DNA from 2 places in the Salmonella sp. FC25216 genome. Region 2 is predicted to be linked to the other one. Evidence: predicted binding sites of a transcription regulator. Region 2 holds the regulator's gene; the other holds the start of a gene.
What was found. The regulator CRP, encoded in region 2, controls carbon source genes, mostly activating them, when cyclic AMP is high. The targets are predictions, from matches to a motif close to ATGTGANNNNNNTCACAT.
Positions count from the first base shown of each region.

Region 1: a site for CRP is predicted at 1,345-1,362, ahead of mlc (sugar metabolism global transcriptional regulator Mlc). Genes of this name have one in related genera too.

Region 1 covers NZ_JBDGON010000008.1:13,279-16,698, reverse strand. The annotation lists gene AC3G3F_RS16585 (MFS transporter) at 1-304, opposite strand, end outside; gene AC3G3F_RS16580 (LysR family transcriptional regulator) at 424-1,323, shown strand; gene mlc (sugar metabolism global transcriptional regulator Mlc) at 1,451-2,671, shown strand; gene bioD (dethiobiotin synthase) at 2,797-3,420, shown strand, end outside.
Region 2 covers NZ_JBDGON010000004.1:378,795-382,214, forward strand. The annotation lists gene AC3G3F_RS10930 (YccS/YhfK family putative transporter) at 1-1,124, opposite strand, end outside; gene crp (cAMP-activated global transcriptional regulator CRP) at 1,173-1,805, opposite strand; gene AC3G3F_RS10940 (OsmC family protein) at 2,113-2,517, shown strand; gene AC3G3F_RS10945 (phosphoribulokinase) at 2,613-3,420, opposite strand, start outside.

The DNA.
Region 1 (3,420 bases), on a different contig from region 2:
GTTTACGGCCTATCGCATCAGAAAGCGGGCCGGTAAAAAGTAAGCCGATGGCCAGCATGGCGGTAGAAATAGAAAGTGACACGCTACTGCTGGCGGGGGAGACGCCAAACTCCTGGGAAAGTACCGGTAATATAGGCTGAACACAGTAAAGAAGCGCGAAAGTCGCCAGACCCGCGGAAAAAAGGGCCAGCGTGACGCGCATAAAAGGCGCTGTACCGCGTTTAATAAATTGAACCGGCTGAGAATGGCGTTGTTCATCGATATCGCTCGCCGTGGCGTCATCGAGAATAGTTGTACGACTCACGTTAAATCCTTGCTTTACATCTCCGTAAACAGGAGACGGGTATAACCGACAGATAAAGCATAGAAAAAGCAAAATATTCTGTCTAATATATTAATTGTCTCAAATAAGACGTTAAAAATATGAATATCGAATTACGTCATTTACGTTACTTTGTGGCGGTAGCAGAAGAGCTGCATTTTGGTCGCGCCGCCGCGCGCCTCAATATCTCGCAGCCGCCGCTGAGTCAGCAGATACAAATTCTGGAGCAGCAGGTCGGCGCGCGATTACTGGCGCGGACCAACCGCAGCGTAGCCTTAACGGCCGCCGGGCGACAGTTTCTGGCGGATAGCCGACAGATCCTGAGTCTGGTAAACGACGCCGCCGCTCGCGCCGAGCGGTTGCATCAGGGAGAAGCGGGTGAAATCCGTATTGGCTTTACGTCTTCAGCGCCTTTTATTCGGGCGGTATCGAATACCTTTTCGCTGTTCCGCCAGTCCTACCCGGGGGTGCATATGCAAACGCGTGAAATGAATACGCGTGAGCAAATCGCGCCGCTCAACGAAGGCGTACTTGATATTGGCTTGCTACGTAATACGCCGCTGCCCGACACGCTTAATCGCGAGGTGATTTTGCATGAGCCGCTTATGGCAATGATCCCGCGCGAGCATCGGCTGGCGCAAAAGCCGGTCGTCAGTCTGACAGAGCTGGCGAAAGAGCCTTTCGTCTTTTTCGATCCGCATGTCGGGACGGGCCTTTACGACGATATTCTCGGCCTGATGCGGCGTTATAACCTGACGCCGACCATCACGCAGGAGGTTGGCGAGGCAATGACCATTATCGGTCTGGTGGCGGCGGGACTGGGCGTCTCGATTCTGCCGGCATCCTTTAAGCGCGTGCAGATGAGTGAGATGCGCTGGGTCCCTCTGGCGGAAGAAGACGCCGTATCTGAAATGTGGCTGGTATGGCCAAAGCATCATGAACAGAGTCATGCCGTACAGCGGTTTTGCCAACTGCTATTAATGGCTGCCCGGCAGGATTAATTTTACTTAAAAAGGGTGAAAATGTGCAGTTAATCACACGGCTAAGCAAAAAGTTGACGGCGAGTATTGAAGTGTTTCACCATAGCACACAGATTATTTCGGAGCGCGAAAATAAAGGGAGTGAGCGGTGGTTGCTGATAGTCAGCCTGGGCATATCGATCAAATTAAGCAGACCAATGCTGGCGCAGTGTATCGCCTGATTGATCAGCTCGGACCGGTATCGCGAATTGACCTGTCTCGTCTGGCGCAGTTGGCGCCTGCCAGTATTACGAAAATTGTCCGCGAAATGCTGGAAGCGCATTTGGTTCAGGAACTTGAAATTAAAGAGGTGGGCAGTCGTGGCCGTCCCGCCGTCGGGCTGGTAGTGGAAACTGAAGCCTGGCACTATTTATCTATTCGTATTAGCCGTGGCGAAATTTTCCTTGCGCTGCGCGATCTTAGTAGCAAGCTGGTGGTAGAAGAGTGTCTGGAGCTGCCGTTAACCGAAGCTACGCCGTTGCTTGAGCGAATTATCACGCACGTTGATCGGTTTTTTACCCGCCATCAGCAAAAACTGGAGCGTCTGACCTCTATTGCGATTACGTTGCCGGGCATTATCGATACCGAAAACGGCATTGTGCATCGGATGCCGTTTTATGAGGATGTCAAAGAAATGCCTTTAGGTGATGCTTTGGAGCGTCATACCGGCGTACCGGTTTACATTCAGCATGATATCAGCGCCTGGACGATGGCGGAGGCGCTTTTTGGCGCCTCACGCGGTGCGCGCGACGTTATCCAGGTGGTGATTGATCATAATGTGGGGGCGGGTGTTATCACCGACGGCCATTTGCTTCATGCGGGCAGTAGCAGCCTGGTGGAGATTGGGCATACCCAGGTCGATCCTTATGGTAAGCGCTGTTATTGCGGTAATCATGGCTGTCTGGAGACCATAGCCAGCGTCGATAGCGTACTGGAGCTTACGCAGCTTCGGCTTAATCAGTCTATGAGTTCAATGCTACACGGCCAGCCGTTAACGGTAGATTCACTGTGTCAGGCAGCGATACAGGGAGATCTATTAGCAAAAGATATCATTAGCGGCGTTGGCGCGCATGTTGGACGCATTCTGGCTATTATGGTGAATTTATTTAATCCGCAAAAAATTCTTATTGGTTCGCCGCTAAGTAAAGCGGCCGATATCCTTTTTCCGGCGATTGCCGACAGTATTCGTCAGCAGGCGCTGCCCGCCTACAGTAAGAACACGGTAGTGGAAAGCACGCAGTTTACCAACCAGGGCACGATGGCGGGGGCGGCGTTGGTAAAAGATGCGATGTATAACGGCTCTTTGTTGATTCGTCTATTACAGGGTTAACATTTTTTAACTGTTGTACAAAAATTTGCGCTAACTCAAGCTGATTGCCCTTGCCATACCTTAGACTTTCTCCACTGTATTATTTTCCTGACTTATATTTTCGAAGCATAACGGTGGAGTTAGTGATGCTGAAGCGTTTCTTTATTACAGGTACAGACACTTCTGTTGGGAAGACGGTGGTTTCCCGCGCATTACTACAAGCGTTAGCGTCGAGTGGTAAGAGCGTGGCAGGATATAAACCTGTCGCCAAAGGGAGCAAAGAGACCCCGGAAGGGATGCGCAACAAAGACGCTTTGGTATTGCAAAGCGTCTCTTCTCTGGAATTGCCGTATGAGGCGATTAATCCGATCGCGTTAAGCGAAGAGGAAAGCAGCGTAGCGCATAGCTGTCCTATTAATTACACCTTGCTGTCCAACGGGCTGGCAAGCCTGAGCGATAAAGTGGATCACGTTGTTGTGGAGGGCACTGGCGGCTGGCGTAGTCTGATGAATGATTTACGTCCGTTGTCCGAATGGGTGGTACAGGAACAATTACCGGTATTGATGGTGGTAGGGATTCAGGAGGGGTGCATTAATCACGCGCTACTGACTGCGCAAGCTGTCGCTAACGATGGACTGCCATTAATTGGCTGGGTGGCGAATCGCATTAATCCTGGCCTGGCGCATTATGCTGAAATTATTGATGTACTTGGAAAAAAACTGCCAGCGCCGCTGATTGGCGAGTTGCCATACCTGCCGCGCGCTGAGCAG
Region 2 (3,420 bases):
CTCATCATTACGCTAATGCGTCCGGCGTTGCGTAGCGCCGGCGATTTAAGCGACACATAATTTTTCAGCGCCGGGAGTAGTGGCAGGCGACGCTGTTTATCGGCCATCAGGTCGCGGGCGTAAAGCGGTCGCTGAGTACGCAGCACGCGGGCGATTCGGCTGAAGTGCCAATAGCAGAACTGGCCTACCGGGTTTTCAGGATGTTGATTGGCAATCTTCTCCAGCGCGCCAATCTGTTTTTCCATAGAGAAGCGCGTCGGCAGACGATGATAAAGGATGTCATCCGCCAGCACGCGCAGGCGAGCGGCGACCGTTTGCGCATTCCAGCGAATTACCTCTTCCGCATGGCTGCGTTCTACCAGTTTCTGTACCTCTTCCGGCTGATGCAGGCTGACGGAGATGTGTTCCTGCAAATCCATCGCTTCCTGAAAAGCCCGCAACAGGCGCTTGTAATCATTATTGTTGTGCGCCGAAAGCATATGCATCTGTTGGTAACACTGGGTAATGAGATCGACCGCTTTTTGCTGGCGTATCAGCAGGGGAGGCAGCGCTTTTTCCGGATCGATATGTTGGGTGAGCAGGCTGTATTTCGCTTCGCAGTAATCGGCCAGTTCACGATATAACAAACTCAATGACTCGCGCAGCGGCTGTTCGCGCCATAGCCAGAACCAAAACCAGTTAAACACGCCGTACCATAGGGTGCCCAGCGCATAAATAAGCAGCGGCTCCCAGACGGGCATGTATCCCGCAAGGCTCAGGGTAAATATGGCGGCAATCAGCGACGCTGGCAGTAGCCGCGCATGAAGTGGGCTAATTTCCGCCGTCACGCCAAGCACCAGCGTGAGCCCGGTCAGGATCAACGGCAGGGGGACGGATTCTGCCAGCAGGAGTTGCGTTGTCAGACTGCATCCGGCGAACAGCGACGCGCCGATGATCAGGCGTTTAAAAAAGCGTTTGTGCGGTGTATCCAGACCTGCAATGTTGCAGCAGGCGGGAACGAGAGAGAAAAGTAATCCCAGGTGTAGCTGGCCTATCAATAAACCGACAGCCACAGGCAGGCACAGCACCAGCGTTTGCCGTAGTGCGTAATTAATCTCTGGGTGATAAATCAGTCTTCGCCACATCGATGCAAACAAAAATGGCGCATGATAAAACGCGCCATTCTGACGGGATTAACGGGTGCCGTAGACGACGATGGTCTTGCCATGCGCGGAGATCAGGTTTTGATCTTCCAGCATCTTCAAAATACGACCAACGGTTTCGCGGGAGCAGCCGACGATCTGGCCAATTTCCTGACGGGTGATTTTGATCTGCATCCCATCCGGGTGCGTCATGGCATCGGGCTGTTTCGCCAGATTCAGCAGCGTCTGAGCGATACGCCCGGTGACGTCGAGGAAGGCGAGGTTACCTACTTTTTCAGACGTGACTTGTAAGCGACGAGCCATCTGGGAAGAGAGGCGCATCAGAATATCCGGGTTTACCTGGATTAATTGGCGAAATTTTTTGTAGGAAATTTCAGCGACCTCACATGCGGTTTTCGCACGTACCCAGGCGCTGCGTTCCTGGCCTTCTTCAAACAGGCCCAATTCACCAATAAAATCACCCTGATTCAGATAAGAAAGAATCATTTCTTTCCCTTCCTCATCTTTGATCAGCACTGCCACGGAGCCTTTAACGATGTAGTACAGCGTTTCTGCTTTTTCACCCTGGTGAATCAGCGTGCTCTTTGACGGGTACTTATGAATGTGGCAATGAGACAAGAACCATTCAAGAGTCGGGTCTGTTTGCGGTTTGCCAAGCACCATGCGCGGTTATCCTCTGTTATAAGCTGTCTCCAGAGCCAGAAAACGGCACTGTCTCTGGGGTTGCAAAAATATGCTTCCCGCTACCTGGGAAGAGGGCTACGAAAATAGACTGTAGCCTGTAATGTGATGTCCTCTGCATACATGCAGTACGTCAATGTATTACTGTAGCATCTTGTCTGTTTTAGCATAGCTTTCGCCGTGTGTCTCCTGGTGTCTCGCTTCAGCATGACCCAAGTCGCCTTCCATTGCGAGTTTTGTTGTATGCGCGTAATCTTTCAGGAAAATTGAAACATTGGAGTTACGAAATATGCAAGCGCGTGTAAAGTGGGTTGAAGGACTCACGTTCCTCGGAGAGTCTTCCTCCGGCCACCAGATTTTAATGGATGGCAACTCCGGTGACAAAGCGCCGAGTCCGATGGAGATGGTATTAATGGCGGCTGGCGGATGTAGCGCTATTGATGTGGTATCGATCCTACAAAAGGGGCGTCAGAATGTCACCAACTGCGAAGTGAAGCTGACATCCGAGCGCCGGGAAGACGCGCCGCGCCTGTTTACGCACATTAATTTGCATTTTATGGTTACCGGCAGCGATCTGAAAGAGGCTGCCGTCGCGCGCGCTGTTGATCTCTCTGCGGAAAAATATTGCTCGGTGGCGCTAATGCTGGAAAAAGCGGTCCATATTACCCATTCGTATGAAGTGATTGCGGCGTGATTATCATTATCTGATGGCGGCTTCGCCTTATCGGACCTACCAGTTTTTATCCCGTAGGCCCGATAAGCGTAGCGCCATCGGGCGTTTCAACGCGGTTATTCGATTTTTTTGCCTTCCATTAATCGCTGTACCAACGGCAACATAATCAGCTCCATCGCCAGTCCCATTTTGCCGCCCGGCACCACTAATGTATTAATGTGAGAAATGAACGAGCCCTGGAGCATCGCCAGTAGCCAGGGAAAATCGATCCCTTCCAGGTTGCGGAAATGGATCACCACAAAACTCTCATCCAGCGACGGAATGCCCTTTGCGGCGAACGGATTGGAGGTGTCGACGGTCGGCACGCGCTGGAAGTTAATATGGGTACGGGAGAACTGCGGCGTAATGTAATTGATGTAGTCGTCCATGGAGCGCACCACGGAATCCATCACTGCTTCACGGGAGTGTCCACGTTCGCCGGTGTCACGAATCAGTTTCTGAATCCATTCGAGGTTGACGATAGGCACCACGCCAACCAACAGATCAACATGACGCGCGACATCATGTTGCGGCGTGACGACGCCGCCGTGCAGTCCTTCATAAAACAGCACATCGGTCGGCTCGGGAAGCGGCTGCCAGGGTGTAAACGTGCCGGGAACCTGATTCCACGGTACGGCTTCATCATAGGTATGCAGATATTTACGTGACTGGCCTTTACCCGTCTGCCCGTACTCAATGAAAGTGTGTTCCAGCAGGCTGAAGTCATTGGCTTCAGGCCCGAAATAGCTGATATGCCGCCCGGCGTCGCGCGCTTTGCGGATCGCCATGTCCATTTCCGGGCGGGTATAACGATGAAAACTGTCGCCTTCCACCTCGGCGGCGTGCAGATTTAACTGCGCGAAAATTTTACGAAACGCGAGGCTG